3 linked regions of the Bdellovibrio bacteriovorus HD100 genome follow. The main gene of each other region encodes a partner of the protein of the gene in region 2 in a complex. Links are inferred from orthologs where the notes say so. Each region holds a gene or a part of one and is shown on either strand. Other genes may lie near its edges.

Region 1 (7,723 bases), 1.8 Mb from region 2 along the record:
TTTCATCCCACCTTAGTCACTGAAATCAAACAAAAGCTCATCTCCGGCGGGCACACATTCTGCTAGGACTCAACGTCGACAGTATTTTTTGTAACTTCGGAGGATTTTATGCGCGTATCAATATCTGTTTTGTTGATGTCTTTTGTTTTTTCCACCCAGGCTTTTGCTTCGGCCTTTGATTCATTGAATGATCAAAAGCTGCAAGAGCAGGCTCTGACTCTTTTGGAACAAAATGCAGCTTCGATGCGCCTGACTGGCGATGTTCGCGCCGAAGAAAAACTGACAGAGATTCTGGCTAAAGTGCAGGCTTACAACGACGAGATTCTGACCCGCCTTTCCGAAGGCCAGGATCTGGAAAACATGACCAGCGCTGTTTCCCACACCGACACCAAATGCAGCATTGATCAGGGTGGAAAGTCCGCCGTGTGCAATCTGCTGATCTCCTACCGCCCGCTGGGCGAAACCAACGTTCGCTTCCATGTGGACCTGGATGACGCCGGCAATGCCGTGGGTATTTCCAACACTGCCGACATCACTCGCGGCGACTAAATCCTGTTGTGCTTTCAATAAGTTCACACCCTGTCTCAGATTGAGACAGGGTTTTTGCCATTCTCCGGGGGCTTCGGCCACCGGGCTTCTTCGCGGTCAGTGACACAAAATGGCCGACCTTATAAATAAGTAAACACCTCGGCGCGCCCCAGCTGCATTTAAACCCTCTTTCAACATTCCGACCTGATGGCATGACTCCTGTATTGCAGTGTAAGTGAGGAAAAATATCGAGAGAGAGGTTTATTATGAAAAGGCTCATCGTTTCGTTTATCGCAATCTATAGCGCGCTGATTTTAGCAGCGTGCGGAAAAAGTGGTGGTGGTGGAAACACCAATACCGGTGTGATCCCTAACTGTGCCGTTGGCACTGTGTGGAATGGATCCTCCTGCGTTGTGGTCAATGGCGGCGGCAACGTCGTAACCGGCCCAACCCAATTCTATGACTATAACTATTATGGCAATAACACGAACTACCGCGGCAGCCTGAGCATCGTGAACAGTGGTGCTTACGCAACCTTCCTGAAAGAAGCTTTGGCAGTTTGTGGTCGCACTATCTGGGGTATCGAAGCTGGTTTGGCCAAGTGTGAAAACTGGACATCCGGTTCTTTGATGGTGTCTTTCTCTATCGATGGTTCCATGAGACCGGTGGTCAGATTTGAAGCATACCCTGCTCCAAACTGGTATCAGTACACATTGAGCCTGGGAATCAACGCTGGTGGAGTTGCTTTCAACCCGCTGATTCTTTCCAACAACAACACTTTCAGTCTGATCAACAGCAGCAAAGGCTTTGAAATCCGCGCTCAGGGTTCTTACCTGAACGGTGGCGGCCTGCGCCTGATCCAGGTAATGGTAAAAGAGGGAACTTTGGCGCAGAACCAGTTCGCGTACGAACTTTACTTCCCGCACAATGGTGTTGCGACGAAGTTCGCAACAGGTGTTTTCAAGCGTTACTAAGCTCCGCGTCTTGCACTGGGTGCGGGACATGGATAAATTCCGACTATGACCGAATCTCAATCTCGACAGGTCAAATGCCCGCAATGCGGGCGTTTGGCTTTGTACTCAAGTGAAAATCCCTTCCGCCCTTTCTGCTCTGAAAGATGCAGACTTATTGATCTTGGTGAGTGGGCTTCCGAGTCCTACCGAATTCCCGTCAAAGATTCTTCAAGTGATTCTTTAACTTCCATGGATGATGATGATTATCCAGGCGAAGACAAACATTAGTATCAGCCGCAAATCCACACTCAGAGACCTTTTCACATTTTGCAGTTGACGAAATTCTGATTATGGATTTTCATGGAGCTGTCATTGGATGACGAAGAGTTATCATCACGATTTTATAATCAACATCGGATACACAAACGTGTCCAACAAGAGGAGTTCAAATGAACAAAGCTCAACTTATCGAAAAAATCGCTACTGAAACAAAAGTTTCCAAAGCTCAAGCAGAAGCAATCCTTGATTGCGCTGTAGAAAACATCAAAAAATCCGTTAAAAAAGGTGACGATGTTAAATTGGTTGGCTTCGGTACTTTCACTAAAGCTAAACGTAAAGCTCGCACTGGTCGCAACCCACAAACTGGTAAAGCGATCAAAATCCCTGCTGCATGGGCTCCGAAGTTCCGCGCAGGTGCTGAATTCAAAGCTATGGTTAAGTAATTAACCGAAGTCTTTCGATTTCTGAAAAGGCGTCCCGCAAGGACGCCTTTTTTATTTTGTCTATACGATAAACCTCCGGTAGCCTTGATCCCATGGCTCAGTTTGATAAGAAAATTCAGAAAATTGGTGTGTACACAAGCGGCGGCGATGCCCCGGGTATGAATGCGGCAATCCGCGCAGTGGTGCGTGTGGGGATCTCGCAAAAACTTGAAGTGTACGGAATTCATAATGGCTATGTTGGCATGATCGAAAACAAGATCGAGCCTTTGCAATTGCGTGACATGGCCAACATCATCCAGCGCGGCGGTACAATCCTGAAAACCGGTCGCTCCACTGAATTCATGCGCCCCGAAGGCCGGGCCCGTGCCGCTCAGAATATCAAAAATTTGGGACTTGATGCCCTGGTCTGCATCGGTGGTGATGGCTCCTTCCGTGGTGCTCACGCCCTTTGGGAAGAACATCAGATCCCCGTCGTCGGCGTTCCCGGCACCATCGACAATGACATCTTCGGCAGCGACAAAACCATCGGCTTTGATACGGCTGTGAACACAGCTCTTGAAGCAATTGACCGCATTCGTGACACCGCCGCCTCTCACGACCGTTTGTTCATCGTTGAAGTGATGGGCAGAAACTCGGGCTTCATCGCCTCTCACGTGGGCCTTGCGGGTGGCGCGGAAGAAATCTTCACTCCGGATGCCAACACCACTGTTGAAAAAGCCATCGACCGCATCAACGAAGCCAAATCCCGCGGCAAAACCAGCAGCATCATCATCACCGCTGAAGGACAGAAACCGGGACGCGCGTATGATCTGGCCGATGCCATCCGCAAAAAATCCGGTATGGACGCAAAAGTTTGTATTCTTGGACACCAACAACGTGGTGGCTCCCCGACAGCGGCCGACCGTATTCTTGCCAGCCGCATGGGTGCTGCTGCCGTGGATGCTTTGTTCAAAGGGTATTGCGACGTCATGATCGGCACGGAAGGTGAACGACTTATTCAGGTGCCTTTGGACCTCGTGTACAAGAATGAAAAGAAAAACCAGTTGGATCTGATCTCGCTGGCGAGTGTTCTGGCAACTTAAACCCGTCCTCACGTTTTTACCTTGACCTCGACTGTAGGAGCTTGAATTCTATGGAGTATTCCATTTAAGCAACCCACAGCGAGGTCCACATGAAAAAACTCCTCTTGGCTCTGATTTTGGTTCTGCCACTCATCAGCGGCTGCACCAAAAAAGAAAATGAAATTGTTATCGGTGAATATGATTCCCTGACTGGAAGCGATGCCACGTTCGGCCTCAGCTCCAACAAGGGTGTGCGCCTGGCATTGGATGAAATCAACGCCGCGGGCGGGGTCAAAGGCAAAAAAATCAGCCTGGTGACTTTGGACGATCAGGGTAAAAACGAAGAAGCGGCCTCTGCGGTGACCCGTTTGATCACCCAAAACAATGTCGTGGCGATCATCGGTGGCGTTGCCAGCGGCAGATCCAAAGCCGCTGCTCCGATTGCCCAGTCCAACAAAGTTCCCTTTGTCTCCCCGGCTTCCACGAATCCGGATGTGACCAAGGCCGGTGACTATGTCTTCCGCGTCTGCTTCATCGACCCGTTCCAGGGCATGGTGATGGCAAAGTTCGCCAAAGAAAACCTGAAGATCAAAAAAGCTGCGATCCTGCGTGACGTGAAAAATGACTACAGCGTGGGTCTGGCGGATGTGTTCGCGGCAGAGTTCAAAAAAGGTGGCGGTGAGATCGTTGCCGATCTGAGCTATCAGGCCGGTGACATTGACTTCAAAGCCCAGCTGACTCAAATCCGTTCTAAAAATCCGGAAGCGATCTATGTTCCGGGTTATTACACTGAAGTGGGCCTGATTGCCCAGCAAGCCCGCCAACTGGGCGTGAAAGTGCCATTGATGGGTGGCGACGGATGGGATTCTGACAAATTGTACGAGATCGGCAAAGAAGCCATCAACGGCAACTATTACTCCAACCACTACACCACGGAGTCCACCGATCCTGCGGTGACTGAGTTCATTAAAAAATTCAAAGCCAAGTACAATGAAACTCCGGATGCTTTGGCGGCTTTGGGTTACGATGCTGCCAAAATCCTGGTGGCGGCAATTGAACGTGCGCCAGACTTGTCAGGCAAAGCCATTCGTGATGAACTATCCAAGACCAAAGATTTCCCTGGCGTGACCGGGAAAATCAGCCTGAATGAAAACCGCGACGCTGTGAAAAGCGCGGTGGTCATCCAGGTGGACGGCAACAACCGCAAGTTTGTGACGACCATCAACCCATAAGGACGTGCATGCAGGATTTCGTACAGCATTTGATCAACGGAGTGAGCCTTGGATCCATCTACGCATTGATCGCCCTGGGCTACACGATGGTGTACGGAATCCTGAAAATGATCAACTTCGCCCACTCGGATGTTTACATGGTGGGCGCCTTTGCCGCCTACTATTTCGCCCGCTGGCTGGGAATTGAAAACAACCCCGGCTTCAGCACTCTTCTGACCCTGATTGTAATCACGATGATCTGCTGCAGCCTTCTGGGGCTGGTGATTGAACGCCTGGCGTACCGCCCGCTTAGAAACTCACCAAAACTGAACGTCCTGATCACCGCCATTGGTGTCAGCTTGTTTTTGCAGTATTCCGGTCAGGTGGTTTTTGGAGCCGATCCCAAAGTCTTTCCTGAAGTCATGAAAGACTTTGTGATCTTCTCTATCGGCATCGTTGAAGTCCGCTCTTTTGATGTGACGGTTCTGGGTGTGGGCATTGTTGCCATGCTGGGACTGCAGTTCCTGCTGTTCAAAACAAAAATGGGCCGTGCCATGCGGGCGGTGAGCGCCAACCCGATGGTGGCCAGCCTGATGGGTGTGAACCCGGACCGCATTATTGCCTTCACGTTTGTTGTCGGATCCTCTCTGGCCGGAATTGGCAGTGTTCTGGTCGGCATGAAGTATCCCAAGATTGACCCGCTGATGGGCATGATGATCGGCATGAAGGCGTTTGTCGCCGCAGTTCTGGGTGGCATCGGCAACGTCGGTGGTGCGGTCCTGGGTGCGATGATCATGGGCCTTTCCGAAGAAATGGTCGTGGCTTATCTTTCCAGCACCTACCGTGATGCTTTGGCCTTTGGAATTCTGATTGTGATTCTGATCTTTAAGCCGGCAGGTCTGCTGGGTAAATACTCTGTGGAGAAGGTCTGATGAAAGCCTTAAAAAACCCGGCACTGACACTGCTTTGTCTGGCGGTCCTGGGACTTGGACTGGATTTTGGCGTCAATGCCTACATCAAACTGATCCTGCTTTTTGCCACTGTGAACTGCCTGCTGTCGATGAGTCTGAATCTGGTCAATGGTTACACCGGACAGTTTTCTTTGGGGCACGCAGGTTTTATGGCGATCGGGGCTTACTTTTCCGCTTACGCTTCCACCAAGTGGGGCTTTCTGCCTGAATCCCTGCAACTGCTTCAATCCTTTGTCTTTGTCATCGGTGCGGGTCTTGCCGCTGCGGTGGCTGGCTTTCTGGTGGGTCTGCCTTCATTGCGTTTGAAGGGTGACTATCTGGCCATTGTCACTCTGGGTTTTGGCGAAATCATCCGCGTGGCGCTGCTGAATATGGATTTCCTGGGGGGACCGCGCGGTCTTTCCGGCATTCCCAGCTTTGGTTCATTCCCGTTTGCCTTTATGTTTGCATCCGTGTGGCTGGTGATTTGTTTCTTCACCATCTGGCGGGTCATGCATTCCAGTCACGGGCGCGGGTTCTTGAGTGTGCGTGAAGACGAGATCGCTGCGGAAGCCATGGGTATCAACACCACCCGCATGAAAGTAAAAGCTTTTGTGCTTTCCAGCTTCTTTGCCGGTGTGGCGGGGGCTTTGTTTGCGCACTTTACTAATTTCATCAATCCATCCTCTTTCACCTTCCTGCAAAGTGTGAATGCCGTGATCATGGTGGTTCTGGGTGGCATGGGTTCCATGACCGGCTCCATCGTGGCGGCGGTCATCATCACCGTTTTGCCAGAAGCCCTGCGCCCGCTGCAAGAACTGACCGGTGTGGATCTGCGCATGGTGATCTATTCCCTGGCTTTGATTCTGATGATGATTCTTCGACCAAAAGGTTTGTTCGGGGATATGGAATTCAGCGATGTTTGGAGAAAATATGTCCGACGTTCTGCTTGAGGCCCGCAAGATCACCATGCAGTTTGGCGGCCTGAAAGCCGTTGACTCTTTGGAATTCCAAATCAAAAAAGGCCAGTTGGCTGGCCTGATCGGACCCAATGGTGCCGGCAAGACCACAGCGTTCAATATGCTGACGGGGGTTTATCAGCCCACTTCCGGCGAAGTCCTGATGGAAGGTCAAAGTCTGAAGGGCCTGGCACCTTATGAAATCTCCCACCGTGGAGTGACCCGCACATTCCAGAATATCCGTCTGTTTAAAAATCTGACCGTTCTGGACAACGTTCTGATCGCAGGTCACCAGCATGTGCGCTATGGTCTGTTCGATACTTTGTTTCAGACTGATTCCTTCCGCGTCGACGAGCAACGTCTGCAGGACAAGGCCATTGATTTGCTGAAAATCTTCAAACTGCAGGATAAAGCGCACAAACCGGCGACGTCCCTGCCTTATGGTGAGCAGCGCAAGCTTGAAATCGTCCGCGCCCTGGCGACGGATCCGAAAATCATTCTGCTGGATGAACCCGCTGCCGGCATGAATCACTCAGAGACCCACCATCTGATGGAAACCATCGCCCAGATCCGCGAGGATTTCAAACTGACCGTGCTTTTGATTGAGCACGACATGAAGCTGGTGATGGGAATCTGCGAAAACATCATTGTTCTGGATCACGGCGTGAAGATCGAAGAAGGGGCTCCGCAAAAAGTGCAAAGCTCGCAGAAAGTGATCGAAGCCTATCTGGGTGTTGAGGAGGCGGAATGAATCCATTGCTGACCATTGAAAATCTGGATGTCTATTATGGTTCCATTCACGCTTTAAAAGGCATCAGCTTCGCCGTCAACGAAGGCGAAGTGGTCTCCTTGATCGGCGCCAACGGTGCCGGGAAAACAACCACACTTCGTGCGATTTCCGGTATCGTTCCCAGCCAGGGCCACATCCGTTTCCGTGGCGAAGATTTAAATAAAGTTTCCACTTTCAAACGCGTCGGGCTGGGTATTGCCCAATCCCCTGAAGGCCGCGGCGTGTTCCCGCAAATGAGTGTGCTTGAAAATCTGGAGATGGGGGCCTATTCCCGCTCGGACAAAGTCAAAATCAAACAAGATCTGGAAATGTGCTTAACCCTGTTCCCAAGAATGAAAGAACGCATGTCCCAGATGGCCGGAACTCTTTCCGGTGGTGAGCAGCAGATGCTGGCCATCAGCCGGGCGCTGATGGCAAAACCCCGTCTGCTGCTTTTGGATGAGCCGTCTTTGGGACTGGCTCCGCTGATTGTGGCGCAGATTTTTGAGATCGTAAAAAAGCTGAATCAGGAAGAGGGCATGACTGTTCTTCTGGTCGAGCAAAATGCCC
Region 2 (7,819 bases):
TGCTGATCTGGAAACACTGGGTAAGATTTTAAAACCCCGGGGATTGAAGGTTCATGCCGATGTCGTTTTGCAAGACGTGCATTTGCAGGCCCCGCCTCTGCGCCTGGCGGTCCCTCCTCAAGTTCTGCCCGACAAGCGCTTTGTTATGCGCAAAGACCTGGATATTATTGAAGAGGAAAAACCCGCCCCCACATCCAGGATTCCGTTTGAACTGCTGTGGTCGGTGAATATCAAAACCGAAAAGCCCGTGCTGATTTCTTCAAACCTGTTGCAAAGCCCGGTGCCGGTCGCCTTGGACATGCAGGTACAAAGTGATCGTAAGCCCCAAGGTAAAGTCATGGTGCAAAGCTTTCCGTTTGAATTCTTCCGCAAAAAAGCCACAGTCAACAATGTGGACTTAATCTTCCACCCGGACACCGTAGCTCCGGAACTTTCCGGGAAGATCTCTTATTCCAATCCGGAAGTGAACATCCGTATATTGTTACTGGGAAACACCCAACGCCCAATCGTGAATCTGGAAAGCGACCCGCAGCTGAATCAGCAGCAGATCCTTTCGGTGCTGCTCTTCGACAAATCTTTGGATGAACTGAATGAAGACGAAGTCAACTCGACATCGAACATGAGCCGGGCCGTTTCTGACGGAGCCCTGGGTTTGTTCTCGCTGATGTTTTTATCTTCGACCCCGATTCAATCCATCAGCTATGATCCCAACAGCCAGTCCTACACCGCGCGAATGCGTCTGGATGACAACACCACCTTTAGCATGCAGTCGAACATGACCGAACAACGCCAGTTCACTTTGCGCCGCCGACTTGGAGGCAACTGGTCCGTGCGCACGGAACTGAGCCAGGAAGACAGCCGCGCCGATGTTGTACAAACCTTGCTGGAATGGATGCGCCGGTTCTAGAGGCCTTGATTTTTCTGCGGAAGAATTTCTATAATCAAACGTGGACGTAATTATATTGACCCTTTCCCTGGCTGTTTTCTTTCTGGGCTTGGCTTTGTTGACCAACCGGGCCCGACGTCGCAAAGACTTTGCGTTTGAACTAAAGCCCAATTGTCTATTAACTCGCTGGCCAGTGCTTTTTCTGACCGGCCCCCGTTCGATGTTTTACTTCAGTTCGTACTGGAATCTGTACACACCTTATTTGGCAGAACACGGCTACGAGGTCTTCACTCTGCATCTGCCCTGGAACAATCCCCGGCTGCGCCAGGAGAGATTTGAATATTTCCTGAATCAGCAGGAGTCCCAGAATAGAAAATTCCACCTGGTACTTGATACACCTACGTTCACTGAATTCCAGGATGTCTTACGCAAAAGATCCCCGTCCGTGATGAGCATTACACGCATCTGCGACAGCGGCAAAGACACCGGCCCCGGAGATTTGCGGGCCTTCCCTTTGCCGGTCGCTGAGATCGAGATGAGGGACACTCCCAAAGGCAGTCTGTTCTTACATCTGGGGTATCATCTGCACAAACAGTGGGTCCGTCGCAAGGACTTGAACAGCTTAAGTTCACTGGGGGCATTGCCCGCCACAGCCCTTGAAAACTCCGGCCGTTTGCTTGAGCGCGCGCAAACTTTGGCGGAGATGGATCTTCGGGAATCCTAAATACACCTTGCCAGACCTAAATCGTGGTGGTGAGATAATGGAATGAGCGACTATCGTGACGTCACCCCGAACAAGCAGCAGCCCTCTTTTGAAATGACCAAAGAGGTCATCCGCTATATCATCAACTATCTTCGCCACCCGGTTGAAAAAATCAAAACTCTTCCCGACTGGAATTGGCCATTGTTGATCATGACGTTGGTGGCCCTGTCGATCTTATCCGGAGTTTTAACCGGCCTTGTCCCACCAAACTTCTTCCGCATCATGGGTGGCATCATTGTATCCCCGATGGTCGCTGCCGTGACGACCTTCATCGGTTCTTTGTTCATTTACTATTACTTCCAGGTCTTTGAAAAACGCACCTGTTCCCTGCGCAAGATCTTCACGCTGGTGCTCTTTGCGAACATCCCGTTCTTTATTTTCCAAGTGGGATCTGAACTGCTGCCACCGATCACCCTGTTGGGCTTTGCCTTCACCGCACTGCTGATGGCGGTGGGCCTGACTGAAAACTTCCAGATGGAAAAACGCCGCGCCCTCAGATTAGTCACAATCCTGTTCGCCATCGTCTTCATCATCTGGCTCTGGAACAGAATCGACATCTCCCGTCTTGAACGCCTGGGGTAGATACGACGGGCCTGTCTTGGCTCCGTCAGTCTGCTGCCTGCAACTCCGCGACACGCCGTCCGGGCTCTGCCGTGGCCCGCGCTGCGCGCGGGTGCGCGCCATCGTGGCGCCCACGGAGGTCGCTTCCGTTTCTGGCATCAGTCTGCCAGAGCCAAGACAGCCCCTCTTTCTCGGGTTAAATTTAACAACGGGCTTATCTTGAAACAAAAAAAGAGCACCTAAAGGTGCTCTTTTTGACGTTGCTTCATAATTTTCCCCTCTACCACCAAAACAAGCGACCGTTCAAAAAGGTCCAGATGCATCGAATGGCCATGAAGGCCATTCGAGCCTTGCCCGAAGGGAATCGGACAGGAGGTCCGATTGCCACGCGGAGGGTTTTTCGCGCAACGGAGGCGTGCTCCTGCACGTCGAAGTGAAGCGAAAGGCCCGACAACGAAGTCAGATGGGCCTTTTTCAACGGTCGCGCTTAAGCTCTTCCAGTGGAGCCGAACCCGCCTGCGCCACGCTCGGTGTCGCTTAGTTCGTTAACCAGTTCGAATTGTGCTTGGATTACGGGTGCTAGCACCAGTTGAGCACAACGCTCTTGATCGTTGATGGTGACCGCTTCGTTGCCCAGGTTGATCACGATGATTTTTACTTCGCCGCGATAGTCAGCATCGATGGTGCCCGGAGTGTTCAGGACAGTCAGGCCGCTTTTTGCTGCCCAGCCGCTGCGGGGGCGCGCCTGGATTTCGTAACCCAGTGGGATTTCGAAACTGAGGCCGGTTGGGATCATCGCTCTTTCGCCCGGGTTCAAAACCACTGGACCTGCAAGCTGGGCACGCACGTCGAAACCACTGGCGCCCAAAGACTGATACTGAGGCAGATCGCCATGGAAGTTTTCGAGTTTTTTGATTTTTACAGCCAGTTTTTGCATATGATGCCCTTCCCAAAATTTACAGTTTTAGATCTTGCCACCAGTCCTGAAGCTTGGTCACTTCAGGTCCCAGCAGAACGCCTGCGGCTTTGTCCAGATCCAGGACGTTGCGAATATACTCATTCACTGAATCCACTGTCACTGCTTTGATTTCATCAATGACGGACTCTACCGCGCGATAACGGCCAAAGACCATCTCGTTCACGGCCAGTGAGGTCATGCGGTTTTCAATGTCGTCAGATCCCAGCAGGATACTGCCGATGACTTGAGTTTTACACATCTCAACATCCGCCTTGGTCACACCCGCTTTGCGGATCTTGGCGAACTCTTTCGAAATCAGATCCCCCACCTTGCGCGCGTTTTTCGCCTCGGTGCCGGCATAAATTGTCAGCATGCCGGAATCAATGTTGGTGTTCAGACTGGAGTGAATGGAATAAACCAGACCTCTTTTTTCACGCACACTTTGATACAGCTTCGAGGTCATCCCCCCGCCCAGCAAAGTGTTGGTGACCACCGCCTCAAAACGGTGTTTGTCCTGGAAGCTGGCTGTCGGAAGACCCAACAGCATGTGAACCTGCTCCGCCTGTTTTTCAACGACGTGACGACGGTTCAACCAGCGTGGCACGCGACGGGTGTTCTTCAGTTCGCTTTTCTTTTTTGCGCCCAGGCGCTTTTGGATCCCGGCCATCAGATCATCATGATCAATGCACCCGGAGGCGCTGACGATGATATTTTTGCCGGTGTAGGTTTTTTTATAATAGTTCATCACTTGGGTCTGCTTCATGCGCGCCACCGATACCGGCGTACCCAGAATAGGACGACCCAATGGATGTGCGCCATAGACCTGTTCATAGAACACGTCATAGACCATGTCTTCATGGCTGTCTTCGGACATGGCGATTTCCTGAAGGATCACGCCTTTTTCAAGGTCGAACTCCTTCTGGGTCAGCTTCATGTTCGAAACCAGGTCTGCCAGAACATCCAGGGCTTTTTCCCAGTGATCCTTCAGAACCAGAGCATGATAACAAGTGTACTCGCGGGTGGTGTAAGCATTCAGCTCTCCGCCCAGAGCTTCCAAGGATTTGGCAATTTGATAGGCTGAACGGGTTTTGGTGCCCTTGAACACAAGGTGCTCAAGCAAGTGAGAGATCCCGGCCACGTCAGGAGTTTCATCCCGAGTGCCCGTCAAAACCCAAATACCCATAGAAACGGCACGGGACCCTGGATGGAGTTCACTCACCACCCGGATCCCGTTAGAAAGTTCAGATTTTTTGAACTTTGTATTCATCTATTACTGTAGCAAAGCCTTGCGGGAAAGCTTGACGCGACCAGAACGGTCCACTTCAAGAACTTTCACATCGATGATTTCACCTTCTTTTAGTACGTCAGAAACTGCGCGTACACGTTCGTTGGAGATTTCAGAGATGTGCAAAAGACCTTGTGTGTTCGGAAGGATTTCAACGAAAGCACCGAACTCAGCGATTTTCACGATGCGGCCTTTGTAGGTCTTGCCCACTTCAGCTTCAGCGATGATGTCGTTGATCATTGCAATTGCTTTCTTGGTTGCTTCCGGATCAGCAGACGCGATGTTGATAGTACCGTCGTCCTGGATCTCGATCTTAACGCCAGTAGCTTCAGTGATACCACGGATCACTTTACCACCGGAGCCGATCACTTCACGGATCTTGTCTGGCTTGATTTTGATGGTTTCGATACGAGGTGCAAATTCAGAGATCTGACCACGAGGAACCTTCATCACTTTTTCCATTTCGTTCAGGATGTGAGCGCGGCCTTCTTTAGCTTGCGCCAAAGCCTGCTCCATCACTTCGAAGGAAACAGAGTCAATTTTGATATCCATCTGCAAAGCAGTGATACCCGCAGGAGAACCCGCCACTTTGAAGTCCATGTCACCCAGGTGATCTTCGTCACCAAGGATGTCCGTCAGAACCGCAACGCGGTCACCTTCCTTGATCAGCCCCATTGCCACACCGGCAACGTTGCCTTTCAAAGGAACACCGGCGTCAAGCAATGCCATGATACCGGAGCAAACAGTACCCATGGAAGAGGAACCATTGGATTCCAAAACTTCAGACACGATACGGATTGTGTAAGGGAATTTTTCGAAGTCTGGAAGAACCGCTTTGATCGCGCGCTCAGCCAGGTTACCGTGACCGATCTCACGACGGCTGGTACCGGACATACGACCCACTTCACCCACAGAGTATGGAGGGAAGTTGTAGTGAAGCATGAACTTGCGCTTCTGAAGACCCAACAGTGAATCCACCATTTGTTCGTCATCAGCCGTACCCAAAGTCACAGTGCCCAATACTTGAGTTTCACCACGGGTGAACAAGCCGGAACCGTGAGCGCGAGGCAGGATACCCACTTCGTTCGCGATAGGACGAACAGTTTTCACGTCACGACCGTCGATACGAACAGCGCGATCCAGAATCATGGAACGAGCTTCCTGGTATTTCAGATCTTCAACGATAGAGTTCAGTTCTTTTTTACGCTGCTTCAAAAGCTCTTTGTCAGCGATGTCAGCAAGAAGAGCTTTTTCAGCTTCTGCTGCTGCTTCGTTGGCAGCTGCATAACGGTCTTGTTTTTCCTTGATGGAAAGAGCCGCCGCAATTTTAGGTCTCAACAGGCTTTCAGCTTTGGCTTTGAAGTCTGCATCGATGGATGGAGCAGTGAAAGCGCGTTTCGCCACAGAACCGGCTTTTTCACGCAACTCATCCTGTGCGTTCAGAAGAGGAATCAAAGACTGGTGACCGAATTTCAAGGCTGCCAAGGCGTCTGCTTCAGAGATGAATTTCGTTTCACCTTCAACCATCAACAAACCATTGCGAGTACCCGCAACGATCATGTCCATGTCAGATTTTTCCATCTGCTGTGGAGTTGGATTGGCAACGAACTGACCGTCAACGCGTGCGATTTGCACAGCTGCTGTCGGGCCGTTGAATGGAATGTCAGAGCAATGCAAAGCCGCGGATGCACCAAGGCTCGCTAGAATTTCCAGTGGGAATGCGCCATCCGCAGACAACACCGTCGCAACGATTTGTGTTTCGTGGCGGTAGCCTTCAGGGAATACAGGGCGGATTGGACGGTCGATAAGACGAGCGATCAGAACCGCGTCGTTGGTTGGTTTTGCTTCACGTTTGAAGTAACCACCTGGGATTTTGCCTGTTGCGTAGAACTTCTCAATGTACTCAACAGTCAGAGGGAAGAAATCCAGTTCAGAGGCTTTTTTTGAGGAAGTTGCAGTAACAAGAACCATGTTGTTACCGGAGCTTACCAAAGCGGCGCCATCCGCTTGTTTCGCCAAACGGCCTGTTTCGATGGTAATTTGTTTTCCACCCACCGATGTTGTGACAGTCGTTTTCATTAAATCTCCTTGAAGTTATCACAGAGCCTTATGCTCTGCTGCTGTGGCTTGAAACGACGAAGGGGCTCTGCGCCCCTTCATTGCATTTAGAATCTTTTGATTACTTACGGATATCCAAAGCCTTGATAAGGTCTTGGTATTTTTTAACATCTTTGCGATGTAGGTAGTCCAAAAGTTTTCTTCTTTTGTTAACCATAGTCACCAAACCGCGACGGCCGTGGTGGTCTTTTTTGTGTTTCGCAAAGTGGTTTGTCAAATCGTTGATTTTCGCTGTCAAAAGAGCGATTTGAACTTCAGAGGAACCAGTGTCCAGGTCAGAAGTTTTGAATTTTTTTACGATCTGAGATGTTTGATCTTTAGTGACTGCCATTAGCGTCTCCTTAAGTGTTTCCAGGTTGCCCTGAAATGGTTTTAGTTATCACATCCCCCTCGGGCGTCATGGCTGTCGCTCCAGAGAGATTTTTTGTGAAGTTATGGTTTAAACCCAAGCCCCAAACGGGTCAAGAGTATTTAAATACCCTGCGTAGAACGAACCCCCGGCCGGGCTCCAGGCCAATAACGGCCAAAAGCTCGCCCCCCTCTTGGGCCAGAACCTGAATGTACTGGTCCACATCGGGATTGAAGGCCGAAATAAGCTGGGATCTGAGGTCATGGCTGATCTGGCCATTCCCCAAAAGGACCTTGTCTTGCCCCTTGATTCGAATACGTTTCACCTGAGGCAGCGCCAGCTCCATGGGAACAAAAGCAGGGCCTAAAGAGCCGCCTTTGACCGAAGCCTCGATCTGCTCCAGAGTCTGAGCCTGGTCAATTTTATACGGTGAAGACCACGTCCGGCGCAGGCCGCTCATCGCCGCCCCACACCCCAAGGCCTTACCCAGCAGGTCGATCCAGGTGCGGATATAGCTGCCCTTACTGCATTTGATATCAAATTCTGCCCAATCAGAGCCGATTTCCACAGGTTCAATATCCCAGAACTTCATGACCTTCTTGGGAATGGTCACTTCCTGCTCGCCCCGGGCGTATTCATAAAGCTTTTTACCCTGAACCTTGATTGCCGAGTAAATAGGCACTTCAACTTCCATCTCGCCCTGAAGCTTGAGGGCCTCGGACAGGATCAGTTCCCGGGTCAAATGATCCGTGGGACGGGTTTCCAAAGTTTCGCCGGTCGTGTCGAGGGTGTCGGTGCGAATCCCGAACTGCGCACGCAGGCGGTAGCCCTTGTCGCCTTCCAGAATGTATTGGCTAAGTTTTGTGCCCTCGTTCACCAGACAGGCCATCAGACCCGAA
Region 3 (7,843 bases), 350 kb from region 2 along the record:
TTAAGCGGGCTGTGAAGATTTGTGAGGCTTGGGGCGCAGCAAGATCCCCCAAGGATCTTAGAAGTCTGTTCAATTTCAACGTGGTTGAACAACAGAAGGATGGCTCATTCGATCAGATATGGGTGTCTGCACCTTCGGACTCACTTGTTATGAGGCATCCTCCATATTTGGTTGCTGTACCTTTGAAGAACTCGACCTTCGTGTCCGTCTTCCCCGGCGCGTATCGCATTAACGTCGAAGGCAAAGATGCTAATGGGAAAACAATCAAAAACGTCTCAATTGAAGTCGGAAACTACTCCAAATCCGGCAGTACTTTGGGTTTTTCATTGAACGTGGATGGCCTTTTCACTAACCTAGGTGAAGGGGATTGCGCATCGGCACGTACATGGGAAACTGAATCCCGTGCGTATTGCACGAGTGATGATCAGGAAGGTTGCGACCGTTCTGCCGCATCAAGCTGCACTCCCATGTAATGGGAAAAGGGAATGCATAAAATTGTTGTAAGTTTATTGTTTGTTTTTGGGCCTCACTTTGCGGGGGCTCAAGGCATAAAACCAGTCTCTGTTTCGTATGAAAACCTCATGCGATGCTTCCCCGAGCTTCAAGATGAAAAGCTGTCATTCAAGGTCGACCTCAACCGACTGAAGGACATCATGGACGAAAAGTTCGTGACCTCCCAATCGCAGCTGCGTCAAAGAAAGATCCACTATCTGAACGCTGACAAAGAGCTGATGAACCTGATCCTGCGAACCAAGTTTGCCGGGGCCAAGAAGGTCGAAACTGAACTTATTTTGCAGCAAGTCGACGAAAAGGGTGTCATCACCGATATCAAGCTGACAAACAATCAGCGTCTGAATCCAAACCAGGACACGATCAACAACTTCCTGCTCAATGGAGTGATTAAATCAGACGAATACTCCTATAATGACACGAAGCTTAATAATGTGATCTCGACCTACCGCCGGAACTTTAAAGAGATCCAGGAGATTGACCTGAACGACCGGGAAGGCAAACGCTCCGTCCACTGTGAAAACCAGAAGGATCTCGGCATTATATGCACCTGTTCTAAAAAATAAATCTGTTGAATATCGACCTTTTAGATATATACTTTTCCTTGTGTTGATCTAGGATTTTTCTAGAGTTTTAAAAGGTTTAGGCATTCGAGGTCGAAAAGTTCGAAAGACTTCCAGACCCATAGATTCTGCAGCTGTTGAGGTGCTAGTGACATCTGAGAAAAAAACCTACAATTTCCTAATTGCGGGTGTCCCTTACAAATTAAAAACCTCTCATGACGACGCGACTGTTGAAGAGCTCGTTGAATTTGTAAATTCCAGAATGAATCAAGCCCTTGGTGTCACCAAGAATGGCTCCTATCAGAATGCAGCCGTGCTGACGGCGATGAATCTTGCTGAAGAACTTATTCTATTGAAACGCAAAGCCCACCGCGAGTTGGAAAAACTTGAAGAGAAGGCCTTGCAACTTTCAATGGATCTGGAAAATTCCAAGAGCAACAAGGTTTTGAACAACTGACTTTGTTTTGATTTCTTGGAGTGTCCATGCCAGTTTCCTGGAGCTCTAAAAAGGACTGCCGGTCCTTCTTTAAATCTCTTTGTGCCCAAGAGTTTGCACAAGGTCTAGTTCAACAACAACAGCAGCTCGACGCCCATCTGCGTGATTTTATGAAATCACAGACGGGGGTTTGGGGAGCCTACCGGGCCTTGCCCGAAGAGGCTCAGGTCGAAGAGGTGTTTCACATCCTTCACCTGAAATGGGCCTTCCCCAAAATGCGCGAGGGTCTTTTGGAATTCTATGAGACCCGGGATTTCGATCTCGGGCCCTACGGAGTGCGGGAACCAAAACCCGGCTCTTTCCAAAGATCCCTGGCCGAAATGTCCGGTCTGCTGGTTCCCGGTTTGGTTTTTAATAAGAATGGCAATCGCCTCGGTAAAGGAAAAGGGTTTTACGATAAAACCTTGAAATCCTTCCCGGGGGTGAAAGTCGGAATAGGCTTTGATTTTCAAGTCACTGCCGATCCGCTTCCCACCGAGCCTCATGATGTGAAAATGGATTTCCTCATCACAGAATCAGGACTGGTCGATTGCAAGAAGCATCAGGAGTAAATGAATCATGGAGATCGTAATCAGCGCCATTATCGGCCTGCTCATCGGTGGAACAGTCGTCTTCGTTATTAAACGTCTGCAGGACAACAACAAAAAGAAATCTGCACGTTTCGAAGCAGAACGCATCGTCAACAAAGCCAACTCGGAAGCGGCTAAAATCAAAAAAGAGTCCGAAAACAAAGCCAAGGATTTCGAATCCCGCGCCCGCAAGAATGTCGAGCAGGACATTCACAAACAAAAATCCACTTTGAAAAACAAAGAGTCCCAGCTGGAGCGCCGTTTGAAAGAGGTCGAAGACCAGTTCAAACAAAAGATGGAAGAAAACGAGCGCTATCTGAACTCTTTGAAAGACCGCGAGGAAAAAATCGCGATCTCTGAAAACCGCATCAAAGATCTTGAGAAAAAAGGCGAGGCTCACATTGGGGAGCTGAAGCAAAAGCTTGAGTCCGTAGCCGCCATGAGCCAGGACGAAGCGCGCCGCCAGTTGCTGACAGCTTTGGAAGACGAAGCGAAACAGGAAGCAGCGAAGAAAATCGCCCAGATCGAAGAAGAAGCAAACAAAGAATCCGAGAAAAAAGCCAAGCGCATTCTGGCAACAGCTTTGTCCCGCTTTGCTTCCGAGTACACGTCTGAAAGAACTGTCAGCGTTCTGGCTCTGCCAAACGACGAGATGAAGGGTAAAATCATCGGCCGTGAAGGTCGTAACATCCGCACGTTGGAAGCCCACTGCGGTGTGGATCTGATCGTTGATGACACGCCAGAAGCAGTTGTGATTTCCGGTTTCGATCCGGTTCGCCGTGAACTGGCTCGTCGTACCATCGAAAAGCTGATGGAAGACGGTCGTGTTCACCCGGCACGTATCGAAGAAGTTGCCGAAAAGCAGCGCAACGAACTGATGAAATCCATGAAAGAGGAAGGCGAGCGCCACGTGATGGAGCTGGGCATTCCGAACATGCACCCTGAACTGGTGAAAATCATCGGTGGTTTGAAATACCGTTCTTACCAGGGGCAAAATGCCTTGAATCAGTCTTTGGAAGTGGCGACGATTGCCGGTCTTCTGGCGGCTGAACTGGGTGTCAGCGTGAAGCTGGCTCGCCGTGCAGGTCTTTTGCACAATATCGGTAAAGCGATCGATCACACCGTGGAAGGCAGCTATGCTTTCGTGGGTGCTGAAGCCGCTAAGAAATACAATGAATCCGAAGATGTTTGTCATGCGATCCGCGCCCACGATGAAGAGGAAAAACCTCACTCCATCCTGGCTTGGATTGTTCATGCAGCTTACACTCTTTCCAGCTCTCGTCCGGGCGCACGTCGTCCACAGATGGATACCTTCATCCATCGTTTGGAAGACCTGGAAAGCATCGGCAACAGCTTCGACGGCGTTTTGAAAACATTGGCCCTGCAAGCCGGTAAAGACATCCGCGTGTTGGTTGAATCCAGCCGTGTGACCGATGATCAGGCCGTGATGTTGTCCCGTGATATCGCTCGTAAGATCGAACGCGAGATGCCTCAGGCCGGTCAGGTGAAAGTCACTGTGGTTCGTGAAACCCGTTCTGTGGAGCATGCAAGATGATGAGTCCTCAGGAGCAGCTGGAAAGAATCAAATTCGGCACGGCCGACTTCATCAATGACGAGGACATGCTTAAAAAACTTAAGCGCTCGATCGAGACGAAGAAACCTTTGAATATCAAACTGGGTGCAGATCCAACACGTCCGGACATCCATCTGGGCCACACCGTTGTGATCAACAAACTGAAAACCTTCCAGGATCTGGGGCACAAGGTGTCCTTCCTGATCGGCGATTTCACAGCGATGATCGGGGACCCCTCCGGTAAAAACAGCACGCGTCCGATGCTGACTCGCGAAGAGATCGAGGAAAACGGCCGCTCTTACGCAAAACAAATCTTCAAGATTCTGGATCCGGAAAAAACCGAGATCGTGTATAACTCCAGCTGGATCATGAAAATGACACCGGCGGAATTCATCACCATGACTTCCAAGTACACCGTGGCTCAGTTGCTAGAGCGCGAGGACTTCACCAAACGTTACAGATCCGGCACTCCAATCGGTATTCACGAATTCATCTATCCTTTGACTCAAGGTTACGATTCCGTGGCTTTGAAAACGGATGTCGAGCTGGGTGGGACGGATCAGAAGTTCAATCTTCTGGTCGGTCGTGCGATGCAGGCCGCTTACGGAATGGAAGCACAGTGTGTGCTGACCATGCCGATTCTGGAAGGTATCGACGGCGTGAACAAGATGTCCAAGTCTTTGGACAACTATATTTCTGTAGTGGATACTCCAAAAGACATGTTCGGAAAAACTATGAGAATTTCCGACGAGCTGATGTACCGCTGGTACGAGCTTTTGACTGACGTCGGTGCTGCTGGTTTGAATCAGCTGCGTGCGGATGTGGCCGAAGGCCGCAAGCACCCGCGCACAGTGAAAGTGGAGCTGGCAAAATTCCTTATTAAACGTTTCCATTCCCAGGCTGAAGCGCAAGCGGCGGAAGACGAGTTCAACCGCATCTTCGTGGAAAAAGGTCTGCCGGATGAAGTGCCTGACTTTGAAGTCGAAGCCGAGACCCAAATGGGGCTGGCGGCATTGATGGTGAAAGCCCAGCTGGCGGCTTCCAACAGTGAAGCCGGTCGCCTGATCCAGGGTGGAGGTGTTCAGATTGACGGCGAGAAGGTTTCCGACCCTCGTTTGAAAATCGACCTGAAGTCCGGAGCAAGCTTCGTGCTGAAAGCCGGTAAAAAGAAATTCGTTAAGATTGTTGTTAAGTAGTCAGAACTGATCGGGGATCCGAGTTATGAAAATCAAATTTCTTCCGCAGAATATCGAAGTCGAAGGAACTCCTGACAAGAGCCTTTTGCAGATTGCAACGGAGAACAAACTGGAAATCCGATCCATCTGCAAAGGTGTTCCATCCTGTGCGGAATGCCGGGTGCGTATCGCCGAGGGCGAGTCCAACACTCTGCCCCCGACGAAAGCCGAGTTGAGCCTGATCGGAACGAGTCACTTTATTGATGGCCGCCGTTTGAGCTGCCAGGTTCGTTGTTATGGCGATGTCACCGTGGATCTGACTGAACAGGTTCAAAAGAGTGAAAACAAAGTCAAAAAAATCAGGGGCTTCCGCGCCAACAAACAGGTTGAATCCAAGGCCGTCAACGACACGATGCTTTTGACTGAAAAGCCGGAAGACCGTCCACAGCATCAGCAGGCAGACCGCAGTGCTGACTCAGCTGAAATTTCTTCTGAGATGGCCGCTGAAGGTGAGGCGACAGAGCAATCTCAAAGTCAGCCAAAGCAACAGCAGCAGCAACAACAAAAGCAGCGTCAGCAGCAACAGAACCGCCCGCAGCAGCAAAAGCAGCAGGGTGGTGGCGGTGGCAATCGCAACCAGCAGCAGAATCAAAAGCAAGGTCAGCAGAAACAAGGCGGCCAGCAACAGAAGCAGGGCCAGCAAAAACAGGGGCAGCCGAAGCAGCAGCAAAATCAAAAGCCGCAGCAACAGCAGAACCAGAATCGCAATCAGAATCAAAATCGCAATCAGCAGCAGGGCCAGAAGCCCCCGCAGAATCAGCAGCCAAAGCCGGACCGTAAGGACGATCAATAATCCACGCGGTCTGGACCTGTGGGCAGTGTCCTGTAAACAGATCTTTACCGATAAGTTTCAAGGATGTCACACAAGATCACTTTCCGGGAACGGGGACAAGGGCCACTGCTAATACTTCTTCATGGTTATGGAGGAAGTGTTCACCATTGGGAATCCATCGCGGAAACCCTGTCGGCTCATTACCGTGTGATCGTTCCTAATCTAAGCCACATCTACATGAGCAGCGATAAGCTGTTCTTTACTGTGCAAATCGAAGCCGTCGCCAAGTTTATCCGTGAAAACTTCCCGGGTGAAAAGGTCAGTCTTGCAGGTTTAAGTTACGGTGGCGCTTTGTCCTGGGGCCTGGCCACGCAGCATCCGGATCTGGTTGAAAAAACTGTTTTGATCAATCCGATGGTGACCGATCCTATTCGCCACTTCCTGCCTAAAGAATTGAAATTCTTTTTCGCCATTCCGCTCAACTTAAAAAGTGTCTATGTGATGCTTTCAACTCCGATGGGGCGGGCGTTCCTGAAGCGTTCGGCGCAGATCTTCCGCGATGAGCGCAGTGAAGGGGTGGTTTCGGTGGAAACACTCAAAGGCCGCAAGCTGCAGTTTGTGGCGCACATGATTCATCATTTTGCCTGGATCCTGCGTTCCGAGGACTGGGCTTACTGGCACACGCGTTTGTACGCTTACCGCGGTGAATGCCGGTTGATCTTTGATGAAAAGGATCTGCTTTTTGATCAGACGGCCTATCGTCATTTTGCCAACCATATCGGCTGTGAGGATGTTGTGATTTTGACGGGTGCGGGGCACCTGGCAATTAAAACGCAACCCGAAGAAATCTCCCGTCTCATACGTGAGTTTTTAAGCGAATCCGTCGCAGCTTAAGATCAGATTCTATTTTGACCGAAAAAGAAAAAGGGAGTCGTGAAGACTCCCTTTTTTGTTTTTGCATGTAAGGATAAAACTAAACGTTGAAGCTGGAACCGCAGCCGCAGTGTTTGTTGGCGTTCGGGTTGTTGAACACAAACCCTTTACCATTCAAGCCGCCGGAGTATTCCAGGGTCATACCCAGCAGATAGAGCATGCTTTGAGAGTCCACGGCCACTTTTTGGCCCTGGGATTCAAAGAACTTGTCTCCGTCACGAGTCACGGTATCGAAATCCATTTTGTAAGACAGGCCTGAACAGCCGCCTTTTTTCACCTCAACGCGCAGAAAAGCCGCGTCGTCTTTTCCTTCATCTTTTTTTAGGGAAGCCAGTTTAGTTGCTGCTTCAGGTGAAATAGTGATCATAGAAAGCTCCTTTAACGTCGCAGCCAGTATAACACAGCTGTCAAGGGCTGGGGAGCCCCGGATAGACCCTCCGGGGAGATTGTTCAAATTATTGTATTTACTAGCTATTTTTGAATAGCCTGCTTCAGGATCTGAGCCGCACGGCTTAATTCGTCCTGAGTCGTCCAGCGGCCCAGGCTCAGGCGCAGGGAGCATTGGACTTCCTCGGTGCTCAGTCCCAGGCCTTTAAGAACGTGGCTGACCACCATCGCACCGGTGCCGCAGGCTGAGCCCGTGCTCACACCCAGTTTCTGCAATCGAGGCAGGATCTGTTCGGTTTTGATTCCCGGCAAGGTGATGTTCAAGTTCGCCGGGGACCTGTCCGTCGGGTGACCGTTCAGTTTTACACCCGGGATGTTTTGCTGAAGTTCAGACCACAGGAAATCACGCAGGTCTTTCATGTGCTGCACTTCTGCGGTGAAGTTTTGCTGGCAAAGCTCGCAAGCCGTTCCGAAGCCAACCACCGCTGGCACATTGACGGTGCCAGAGCGAAGACCACGTTCTTGACCGCCACCATAAATCAATGGATTCAGTTGAACCTTCGGATCTTTTCCGCGGATGTAAAGAGCGCCCACACCTTTGGGGCCATAGATTTTGTGACCCGAGAAAGACATCAGATCAATGCCCATTTCAGTCACATTCACCGGGATTTTGCCGACAGCCTGAGTGGCGTCTGTGTGCAGATAGATTTGTTTTTCTTTGCAAAGAGCGGCGATTTCCGGAATCGGGTTGATGGATCCGATTTCGTTGTTCACCCAGATAAAGCTCATCAGTTTCGTGTGTGGT

What was found.
Region 1: pnp (region 2) and pfkA share a complex: the UniProt entries of both Bacillus subtilis proteins name them as parts of the possible RNA degradosome complex. The link is inferred for Bdellovibrio bacteriovorus HD100 from one-to-one orthologs.
Region 3: pnp (region 2) and rny share a complex: the UniProt entries of both Bacillus subtilis proteins name them as parts of the possible RNA degradosome complex. The link is inferred for Bdellovibrio bacteriovorus HD100 from one-to-one orthologs.

The regions. Positions count from the first base shown.
Region 1 is NC_005363.1:3,289,092-3,296,814, forward strand. The notes cover bases 1,468-4,290. They hold pfkA (6-phosphofructokinase), read left to right. Parts: upstream 1,468-2,295; coding sequence 2,296-3,285; downstream 3,286-4,290. Other genes in these bases: BD_RS15455 (hypothetical protein), read left to right, coding at 1,468-1,502; BD_RS15460 (DNA gyrase inhibitor YacG), read left to right, coding at 1,548-1,769; BD_RS15465 (HU family DNA-binding protein), read left to right, coding at 1,931-2,203; BD_RS15475 (ABC transporter substrate-binding protein), read left to right, coding at 3,375-4,290. Also shown: BD_RS15445 (hypothetical protein), read right to left, coding at 1-6; BD_RS15450 (hypothetical protein), read left to right, coding at 109-549; more of BD_RS15455, read left to right, coding at 795-1,467; more of BD_RS15475, read left to right, coding at 4,291-4,496; BD_RS15480 (branched-chain amino acid ABC transporter permease), read left to right, coding at 4,505-5,407; BD_RS15485 (branched-chain amino acid ABC transporter permease), read left to right, coding at 5,407-6,378; BD_RS15490 (ABC transporter ATP-binding protein), read left to right, coding at 6,359-7,135; BD_RS15495 (ABC transporter ATP-binding protein), read left to right, coding at 7,132-7,723. UniProt on the Bacillus subtilis protein: Catalyzes the phosphorylation of D-fructose 6-phosphate to fructose 1,6-bisphosphate by ATP, the first committing step of glycolysis.
Region 2 is NC_005363.1:1,475,319-1,483,137, reverse strand. The notes cover bases 3,986-6,904. They hold pnp (polyribonucleotide nucleotidyltransferase), read right to left. Parts: upstream 6,533-6,904; coding sequence 4,439-6,532; downstream 3,986-4,438. Other genes in these bases: rpsO (30S ribosomal protein S15), read right to left, coding at 6,633-6,902; BD_RS07055 (M16 family metallopeptidase), read right to left, coding at 3,986-4,435. In the rest of the region: BD_RS07075 (translocation/assembly module TamB domain-containing protein), read left to right, coding at 1-907; BD_RS07070 (hypothetical protein), read left to right, coding at 948-1,610; BD_RS07065 (Yip1 family protein), read left to right, coding at 1,653-2,231; dut (dUTP diphosphatase), read right to left, coding at 2,698-3,147; more of BD_RS07055, read right to left, coding at 3,167-3,985; tRNA pseudouridine(55) synthase TruB, read right to left, coding at 7,033-7,819. UniProt on the Bacillus subtilis protein: Involved in mRNA degradation. Catalyzes the phosphorolysis of single-stranded polyribonucleotides processively in the 3'- to 5'-direction. Necessary for competence development in Bacillus subtilis.
Region 3 is NC_005363.1:1,125,959-1,133,801, forward strand. Bases 1,468-4,410 are described here. They hold rny (ribonuclease Y), read left to right. Parts: upstream 1,468-2,127; coding sequence 2,128-3,693; downstream 3,694-4,410. Other genes in these bases: BD_RS05405 (cell division protein ZapA), read left to right, coding at 1,468-1,530; BD_RS05410 (5-formyltetrahydrofolate cyclo-ligase), read left to right, coding at 1,557-2,120; tyrS (tyrosine--tRNA ligase), read left to right, coding at 3,690-4,410. In the rest of the region: BD_RS05395 (hypothetical protein), read left to right, coding at 1-473; BD_RS05400 (hypothetical protein), read left to right, coding at 582-1,076; more of BD_RS05405, read left to right, coding at 1,222-1,467; more of tyrS, read left to right, coding at 4,411-4,907; BD_RS05425 (2Fe-2S iron-sulfur cluster-binding protein), read left to right, coding at 4,933-5,739; BD_RS05430 (alpha/beta fold hydrolase), read left to right, coding at 5,803-6,612; BD_RS05435 (HesB/IscA family protein), read right to left, coding at 6,692-7,018; BD_RS05440 (cysteine desulfurase family protein), read right to left, coding at 7,123-7,843. UniProt on the Bacillus subtilis protein: Endoribonuclease that initiates mRNA decay. Initiates the decay of all SAM-dependent riboswitches, such as yitJ riboswitch. Involved in processing of the gapA operon mRNA, it cleaves between cggR and gapA.